Linked DNA regions of Cupriavidus necator N-1. Each later gene encodes a partner of the first gene's protein in a complex. Links are inferred from orthologs where the notes say so. Each region holds a gene or a part of one and is shown on either strand. Other genes may lie near its edges.

Region 1 (3,768 bases):
GCCACCGCCAAGCGCAAGGCCGCGCGCCAGGTGCTGGGCGAGCAGCGCGTGCCCGGCGAATGGCTGCCCGACAACGAGCAGGTCGAAGCCGAGGTACGCGCCTACCAGGCGCTGTTCCACGCCGACAGCCAGCCCCGCGTGCTGGCGCTGCTGCGCCGGCTGGCGGTGCTGGCCATGGAAGACCTGGCGCCGTTCCGGCCTTACCTGGTCGGCGCCGTGCTCAACGGCACCGCCACCGAGCACTCCGATATCTATCTGCAGTGCTTCTGCGACAGCGCCAAGGATGCGACGCTGCACCTGATCAACGCCGGCGTGGACTTCGAGACCAGCGAGAGCCGGCATTTCGGCGGCCGCGGCGAGGTCGAGACCCTCAGCTTCCTGTGGAAGGGCCAGTGGCCCGACCGCCGCGAGGCCCGGCTGCTCGCCGGCGAGGTGCGCGCGGAACTGGGTGCCCCAGTCGGCATTCATATAGCACTGTATGATGCCGTCGACGAACGCGGCGCCGTGCGTGCCGACGCCTCGGGGCGCCCGGCCCGCGCCGACGTGCAGGCGGTACGGGCGCTGATGGACGCGCCCGGCGATGCCGACCCGGCCTGACGCCCGCCCCTACTACACAGGTCCGAGCCATCCCCATGACTGAAACCGTTTCCTCGCCCGCCCGCCGCTCCCGCCTCTGGCTGTGGATCGCCGTGGCCGTGGTCGCCTGCGCCACCGGCGCACTGGCCGGCCATTTCGTGTTCTCGCCCAAGCCCGCCAGCGACCAGGCGGTGGAAACCTTCTTCCAGACACGCCTGCCCGACGCCGCCGGCGCTGACCTGGACCTGGGCAAGCTGCGCGGCAAGACCGTGGTGATCAACTTCTGGGCGCCCTGGTGCGGGCCGTGTGTCGAGGAAATGCCGGAGCTGACCGCGCTGCATGAGGAATACAAGAGCCGCCAGGTCGAGTTTGTCGGCATCGGCATCGATTCCGCCGCCAATATCCAGCAGTTCACCACGAAGGTCCCGGTGGCCTACCCGCTCGCCGTGGCCGGTTTTGCCGGCACCGAGCTGTCGCGCAACTTCGGCAACAGCGCCGGCGGCCTGCCCTATACCGTGGTGATCAACCCGGACGGATCGGTGAAGTATCGCAAGATGGGACGGGTGACGGCTGAGGAACTGCGGGCCGTGCTGCCACGCGCCTGAGCATATTCTTCCGCCAAGTTCGCTGAATTTCGGTTTTCTTCAGCGATTTGTTTCGCCGGGGCACCAAAACGGCCAGAAAGTGCTTCAAGGGCCGCCGAAGCGTCGCAAAGGTCGCCAAGCCTTGTATCGCGCGCTAGACAAATCCCTCTAAGCTACGGTAATCTCCGCGCAATTTCGTTGATCTGGTCGAGCCGCCGTGACTGCAACCCGCTCCCTCCGTCGCTCAGCCCGCTACCGCAAGGTGCTGGTCCTGCATGGGCCAAACCTGAACCTGCTGGGCACGCGCGAGCCAGAAACCTACGGGTACACGACGCTTGCCGATATCGACGCGGCCCTCGCCGAACGCGCGGCAAAAGCCGGCGTTTCGCTGGATACGTTCCAGTCCAACCATGAGGGGGCACTGGTCGACCGCATCCACGCCGCACGCGCGGAAGGGGTCGAGTTCATCATCATCAACCCGGCTGCCTACACGCACACCAGCGTGGCACTGCGCGATGCCCTGGCCGGCGTGGCGATCCCGTTCGTCGAGGTGCACCTGTCCAACGTGCACCGGCGCGAAAGCTTTCGCCACCACTCCTATTTCTCTGACGTGGCGGTCGGAGTGATCTGCGGGCTCGGCTGGCAGGGTTACCTGCTGGCGCTGGACTATGTGCTGGACCAGGAGCAGCCGCCACCCGAGAGTTCGGGGAGCTGAACTCCCAAGATTTTTTCGACAACCTGCGCGCGCCGCCCGGCGGCCTGCGCCCGTTGGCGTGCCTCGGCACGGCGGGCGCGGATTTCCGGTGGCCGGCAACACGATTCTTCCGCCGCGGCCCGTCCCGGGCAGCGGCCGGATAACCCGATTCAGGAGGATAAAAAGATGGACCTGCGCAAGCTGAAGACGCTTATCGACCTGGTGGCCGAATCCGGCATCTCCGAGCTGGAAGTCACCGAAGGCGACGGCAAGGTACGCATCGTCAAGCAACCGCCGCAAATCGTCGCCGCGCCGATGGCCATGCCGCAGATGCAGGCGCTGCCGCCCGCCGCGGCCGCCGCACCGGCTGCGGCACCGGCTGCAGAGCCCGTCGCCCAGCTGCCCGCCGGCCATGTGGTGACCTCGCCGATGGTAGGCACGTTCTACCGTGCGCCGTCGCCGGGCGCCGCGCCGTTCGTCAACGTCGGCGACTCGGTCAAGGAAGGCCAGACCGTCTGCATCATCGAAGCCATGAAGCTGCTCAACGAAATCGAGTGCGACAAGGCCGGCGTCATCAAGGAAATCCTGGTCGAGAACGGCCAGGCCGTCGAATACGGCCAGCCGCTGTTCGTCATCGGCTGATCCTGACCGGCATGCCATGCCGCACGCTGCCATCGGCCACGCAAGTGGCCCCCGCAGCAGTGCCCGCGCGGCATGCCATGGCGTTGTTTGGCGCCAGGGACGTTGTGGGCTTCGCGGCCCGTTCCGTGCAGTTCCATGCAGTTCCGCGCAGTATGGCGGCCGCGGCGGCGACAGCCCCCGGGCCGCGCGCCCGGCGTGCCGTTGCGGCACGCAGCGGGACCGCTACTGTTCTCGCAGAGAGAGACCATGTTTGAAAAAATTCTGATCGCGAACCGCGGCGAAATCGCTCTTCGCATCCAGCGCGCCTGCCGCGAACTGGGCATCAAGACGGTCGTGGTGTACTCCGAGGCCGACAAGGAGGCCAAGTACGTACGCCTGGCAGACGAAGCCGTCTGCATCGGCCCGGCCCCGTCGCCGCTGTCATACCTGAACATGCCGGCCATCATCTCGGCCGCCGAAGTGACCGACGCGCAAGCCATCCACCCCGGCTACGGCTTCCTGTCCGAGAACGCCGATTTTGCCGAGCGTGTGGAGAAATCCGGCTTCGTCTTTATCGGCCCGACCGCCGACAGCATCCGCCTGATGGGCGACAAGGTGTCGGCCAAGCAATCCATGATCAAGGCCGGCGTGCCGTGCGTGCCCGGCTCGGACGGCGCCCTGCCCGACGACCCCAAGGAAATCCTGGCCACTGCGCGCCGCGTGGGCTACCCGGTGATCATCAAGGCCGCAGGCGGCGGCGGTGGCCGCGGCATGCGCGTGGTGCACACGGAAGCCGCGCTGATCAACGCCGTCAACATGACGCGCGAAGAAGCCGGGCGCGCCTTCGGCAATCCCGAGGTCTACATGGAGAAGTTCCTTGAGAACCCGCGCCATGTGGAAATCCAGATCCTCGCCGACCAGCACCGCCAGGCGATCTGGCTGGGCGAGCGCGACTGCTCGATGCAGCGCCGCCACCAGAAGGTGATCGAGGAAGCGCCCGCACCGCACATTCCGCGCCGCCTGATCGAGCGCATCGGCGACCGCTGCGCCGAGGCCTGCAAGAAGATGGGCTATCGCGGCGCCGGCACGTTCGAGTTCCTGTACGAGAACAACGAGTTCTACTTCATCGAGATGAACACGCGCGTGCAGGTCGAGCACCCGGTCACCGAGATGATCACCGGCATCGACATTGTGCAGGAGCAGATCCGCATCGCCTTCGGCGAGAAGCTGCGCTTGCGCCAGAAGGATGTGCAGTTCCGTGGCCACGCGATCGAATGCCGCGTGAACGCCGAG
Region 2 (5,344 bases), 680 kb from region 1 along the record:
CCCCGGCAGCACCTGGAAGCGTCCCGGCAGCTCGACAAAGGCCAGCCCGTTGCGCACTTCCTGTGCGCTGACCGGCAGGCGCGGGCGCATGGCCTGCAGCGCGGCCAGCGCCGCCGCCGCGTTGAGCAGCTGGTTGGCCCCGCGCAGCGCCGGGTAGCCCAGGCCGTTAAGCTTGCGCCCGCCGCCGCTCCAGTCCCATTGCTGGCGCTCCTGGCCCTTGGCGGCGTGGAAATGGTAATCGCGCCCCACCAGCCACAACTCGGCGCCGACCGCTTCGGCGTGCGCCACCAGCGACTTGGGCGGCATCGGGTCGCCACAGATCGCGGGCACGCCCGGGCGGAAGATGCCGGCCTTCTCGAAGCCGATTTCCTCGCGCGTATGGCCCAGGTACTGGGTATGGTCGATATCGACGCTGGTAACGATGGCGCAGTCGGTATCGATTACGTTGACCGCGTCCAGCCGCCCGCCCAGGCCTACTTCCAGGATGATCGCGTCCAGCCCGGCCGCGGCGAAGGCATGGATGATCGCCAGCGTGGTGAACTCGAAGTACGTCAGGCTGACCGGGTCGGCAAAGCTGTTGCGTGCGCGCTCGACCGCCTCGAAATGCGGCAGCAGCTGCGCATCGGTGGCGATCTCGCCATTGATGCGGGCGCGCTCGTTGAACGAGATCAGGTGCGGCGAGGTATGGCAGCCCACCTTGTAGCCGGCCTCCAGCAGGATGCGCTCTAGCATCGCGCAGGTAGAGCCCTTGCCGTTGGTGCCGCCCACCGTGAACACCACAGCGTCGATGCGCAGCCCGAGGGCCTCCTTCACGCGCGTGATGCGCGCCAGGCCCATATCGATGCCCACGGGATGGGCGGTTTCGAGATGGGCAAGCCATTCGGGGAGCGTATGGAAGACAGGCATGTGGGGTGCGAGGAAAAGCTGTTGCTACCAGATTTGGCCAGCCAGCGGCAAAGTCAAGGCCAGGCTTGCGCCCGGCCCCGAGATAGCGGCCGGGGCGGCCAAGAAAAGCGAAAGGCGCGTCAACCACCCGCGCCCTTGATCTGCCATGCAGACGTTGTTATGCCACCGCGTCGGCCGGCTGCTTCTGCAGCAGCGCCAGCAGCTGCGCCAGTTCCGCGCGCATCTTGCGGCGGTCGACGATCATGTCGATGGCGCCCTTCTGGATCAGGAATTCCGAGCGCTGGAAGCCTTCCGGCAGCTTCTCGCGCACGGTCTGCTCGATCACGCGCGGGCCGGCAAAGCCGATCAGCGCCTTGGGCTCGGCGATCACCACATCGCCCAGGAAGGCGAAGCTGGCCGATACGCCGCCCATGGTCGGGTCGGTCAGCACGCTGATGAACGGCAGCTTGGCCGCGCTCAGCTGGTTCAGCATCGAGGTGGTCTTGGCCATCTGCAGCAGCGACAGCAGGCTTTCCTGCATGCGCGCCCCGCCGGTGGCGGTAAAGCAGATGAACGGCACCTTCTGCTCCAACGCGGCCTTCGCGCCGCGCACGAAGCGCTCACCCACCACCGAGCCCATCGAACCGCCCATGAACTCGAACTCGAAGCAGCTCACCACCACCGGGATGGTGTGGATGGCACCGCCCATCACCACCATGGCATCGGTCTCGCCGGTGTCGTCCATGGCGGCCTTGATGCGGTCCGGGTACTTCTTGGAATCCTTGAACTTGAGGGCGTCGACCGGCACGATCTCCTGACCGATCTCATAGCGGCCTTCGGCGTCCAGCAGCCCGTCCAGGCGCGCCCGTGCGCCGATGCGCATATGGTGGTCGCACTTGGGGCAGACGTGCAGGTTGGCCTCGACGTCGGTCCGGTACAGGGTGGACTCGCACGACGGGCACTTGACCCACAACCCCTCAGGGATGCCCTTGCGGGTGCTGGGGTCGGTCTGTTGAATCTTGGGGGGCAGGAGTTTATCCAACCAGCTCATGAAAGCTCCTTTCGGATGACTGCGGTCCGCCGGCAAGCCCGGTGTCGGGACGCCTGTTGGCGGATGGCAGGGAATCAACCCGCGAATTTACCATGCCGGCCCGGTGACCTCGAAGCGCAACGCGCGATTTGCGCACAACACATCACTCCACAAGGTGTGCCGGGCCAGCATTACATCACTTCAGCTGTCCAGCGCCTGGCGGATCTCGGCAATAAACGCCTGCAGCGTCGCCACCGCCTGTTCGCGCGGGGTGTCCTCCAGCAGCTGCACCAGGCGGCTGCCGATCACCACGGCATCGGCCACGCTGCCGATCGCGCGCGCGGTCTGCGCGTCGCGGATGCCGAAGCCCACGCCCACCGGCAGGTTGGCATGCTGCTTGATCAGCGGCAGGCGCGCCGCCACGCTGTCCAGGTCGATCGCGGCCGAGCCGGTCACACCCTTGAGCGACACGTAGTACAGGTAGCCGCTGGCCACGCGCGCCACGGCCTCGATGCGGGCATCGGTCGAAGTCGGCGCCAGCAGGAAGATCGGGTCCATGCCGTTGTCGCGCATCAGCGTGGCGAACGACTCGCACTCCTCGGGCGGATAGTCGACCACCAGCACGCCGTCCACGCCAGCCTCGCGCGCGGCAGTGGCAAAGACCTGCTCGCCCATGCACTCGATCGGATTGGCGTAGCCCATCAGCACCACCGGGGTGTCGGCATTGGTCTGGCGGAACTCGCGCACCCACTGCAGCACCTGGGTCAGCGATACGCCCTGCGCCAGCGCGCGCTCGGAGGCGCGCTGGATCACCGGGCCGTCGGCCATCGGGTCGGAGAACGGCACGCCCAGCTCGATCACGTCGGCGCCGCCCGCCACCAGCGCGTGCATCAGTGCCACGGTCAGGCCGGGCTCGGGATCGCCCGCGGTGATAAACGGAATCAGGCCCTTCTTCTGCTGCGCGGCCAGCGCCGCGAACGTCTTCTGGATACGGGACATATCAGGGAATCAGGTGAGGCCGCGGCGCCGGCGAGACATCGTCGTTGGCGGCGGCCAGGGTTGGGGTGGCGGCAGGCTCGGCGGCTGCATTCGTGACGGCAAGGGCTGCAGCGGCGGCAGACACGCGATCGCATGCCACCTGCACATACTCCGGATTGATCTCGAAGCCGGCAAAGCGCCGTCCGTGGCGCAGGCAGGCCACCGCGGTGGTGCCGCTGCCGGCGAACGGATCCAGCACCAGGCCGCCCGGCGGACAGCTTGACAGCACCATGCGCTCGACGATCTCCAGCGGTTTCTGCGTCGGGTGGTTGGCGCGCTCCGGGTCCTGGCGGTGGATGCGCGAGACGCTCCACAGGTCCTTCGGGTTGTAGCCCACCTCCAGCCACTTCTTGCCTTCGAAACGCGGACGGCTGCGCGCCTTCTTGGTCTCGGGGTCGTAGGGAATGCGGACCGGGTCGAGATCGAAGTAGTAGTCGCGCGCGCGCGCAAAAAAGCCGATGTTGTCGTGCACCGACGAGAACTTGCGCGTGGTGCCGCCCATGCTGGGCACGCGGCGGTCCCAGATGATCTCGTTGATCATGGTCAGGCGCCGCTTGAGCATCACGAACAGCTCGGGCGAATACTGCCAGGTGCAGAACAGGTAGAGCGTGCCCTTGGGCGCGAGCTTGGGCACGACCGCGTTCATCCAGCGCTCGGACCAGTCGAGATACTCCTGGCCCGACAGCAGGTCGGAATCGTTGCCGTAGTCCTTGCCCAGCCCGTAGGGCGGATCGGCGACGATCAGGTCGACCGAGCCGTCCGGCAGGCGGGCAATGCCCTCGAACATGTCTTCCTGGAACAGGCGCAACTGGGCGGAATCGGGCGCACCGGACGCATCCGGTGCACCCGCGCCGCCCACGGCAAGTCCGGTCGGAGGCAGCGCGCGCATCAGAGCTTGAGCCCCGCGCGCTCGGCCACGGTGTGCATGTCCTTGTCGCCGCGGCCGGACAGGTTCACCAGTAGCAGCTTCTCCTTGGGCAGCGTCGGCGCCAGCTTGCACGCGTAGGCGATGGCATGGCTCGATTCCAGCGCCGGGATGATCCCCTCGATGCGGCAGCAGTCGTGGAAGGCCTTGAGCGCTTCCTCATCCGTGATCGGCACGTACTGCGCGCGGCCGCTGTCCTTGAGCCAGGCATGCTCGGGGCCCACGCCCGGGTAGTCCAGGCCGGCCGACACCGAATGGGTCTCGATGATCTGGCCGTTGGCGTCCTGCAGCAGATAGGTGCGGTTGCCGTGCAGCACGCCTGGCGTGCCGCCGGTCAGCGAGGCCGCGTGGCGGCCGGTGTCCAGGCCGTCGCCGGCGGCTTCCACGCCGATCAGCTGCACGTCCTGGTGCTCGATATACGGGTAGAAGATGCCCATGGCATTGGAGCCGCCGCCGACGCAGGCGATCACGGCATCCGGCTGGCGGCCCGTCATCTCCGGCATCTGCACCTTGGATTCCTCGCCGATCACGCACTGGAAGTCGCGCACCATCATCGGGTACGGATGCGGGCCGGCCACGGTGCCGATGATGTAGAAGGTGTTCTCGACGTTGGTGACCCAGTCGCGCATGGCTTCATTGAGCGCGTCCTTGAGCGTGCGCGAGCCGCTTTCCACCGGCACCACGGTGGCGCCCAGCAGCTTCATGCGGTAGACGTTGGCGGCCTGGCGCTTGACGTCCTCGGCCCCCATGTAGACCACGCACTCCATGCCGAAGCGCGCGGCGATGGTGGCCGTGGCCACGCCGTGCTGCCCTGCCCCGGTCTCGGCGATCACGCGCGGCTTGCCCATGCGCTTGGCCAGCAGCGCCTGGCCGATCACGTTGTTGATCTTGTGCGCGCCGGTGTGGTTCAGGTCTTCGCGCTTGAAGTAGATCTGCGCGCCGCCGAGCGTCTCGCTCCAGCGCTGCGCGTGATAGATCGGCGACGGGCGGCCGACAAAGTGCTTCAGTTCGCGGCGGTATTCGGCATCGAACTCCGGATCCTTCTGGTAGTGCGCATAGGCTTCGCGCAGCTCATCGAGCGCGTGGATCAGCGTTTCGGACACGAAGGTGCCGCCATAGGGGCCGAAATGGCCACGGGAATCGGGCAAGTCGTACATATCTAGACTCTTCGGAACAGCGGCCTTGCCTCATCCGGCAAGGCCGCATTGTTGACTGCGATGCGTGTGCGCGCATGCGGCAGGCCATAGGCGGCATGGGGAAAGACGCGGGAGACGGCCCGGCTCATCCTGCCTCGGCACTGCGCACAGCACGCACGAACGCGGCGATGCGGGCGTGGTCCTTCACGCCCTTGGCGGCCTCTACCCCGCTGCTGACGTCCACAGCGTAGGGCCGCACGCGTTCAATCGCACCAGCGACGTTTTGCGCGTTCAACCCACCACTCAAAACGATGCGAGGAGCGCCGCTTG

Evidence for each region. Proteins that work in one complex are often made in the same cells at the same time.
Region 2: the proteins of accB (region 1) and accD are in contact, whole or in part, in a solved structure (PDB 8UXZ), measured with the Escherichia coli proteins. The link is inferred for Cupriavidus necator N-1 from one-to-one orthologs.

What each region holds. Positions count from the first base shown.
Region 1 is NC_015726.1:3,252,967-3,256,734, forward strand. What follows is about bases 981-3,768. They hold accB (acetyl-CoA carboxylase biotin carboxyl carrier protein), read left to right. Parts: upstream 981-2,040; coding sequence 2,041-2,496; downstream 2,497-3,768. Other genes in these bases: CNE_RS15255 (TlpA family protein disulfide reductase), read left to right, coding at 981-1,181; aroQ (type II 3-dehydroquinate dehydratase), read left to right, coding at 1,378-1,875; accC (acetyl-CoA carboxylase biotin carboxylase subunit), read left to right, coding at 2,743-3,768. In the rest of the region: CNE_RS15250 (hypothetical protein), read left to right, coding at 1-597; more of CNE_RS15255, read left to right, coding at 633-980. UniProt on the Escherichia coli protein: This protein is a component of the acetyl coenzyme A carboxylase complex; first, biotin carboxylase catalyzes the carboxylation of the carrier protein and then the transcarboxylase transfers the carboxyl group to form malonyl-CoA.
Region 2 is NC_015726.1:2,576,498-2,581,841, forward strand. What follows is about bases 1-2,927. They hold accD (acetyl-CoA carboxylase, carboxyltransferase subunit beta), read right to left. Parts: upstream 1,937-2,927; coding sequence 1,064-1,936; downstream 1-1,063. Other genes in these bases: folC (bifunctional tetrahydrofolate synthase/dihydrofolate synthase), read right to left, coding at 1-906; trpA (tryptophan synthase subunit alpha), read right to left, coding at 2,117-2,914; CNE_RS12155 (DNA-methyltransferase), read right to left, coding at 2,916-2,927. In the rest of the region: more of CNE_RS12155, read right to left, coding at 2,928-3,842; trpB (tryptophan synthase subunit beta), read right to left, coding at 3,842-5,035; CNE_RS12165 (phosphoribosylanthranilate isomerase), read right to left, coding at 5,160-5,344.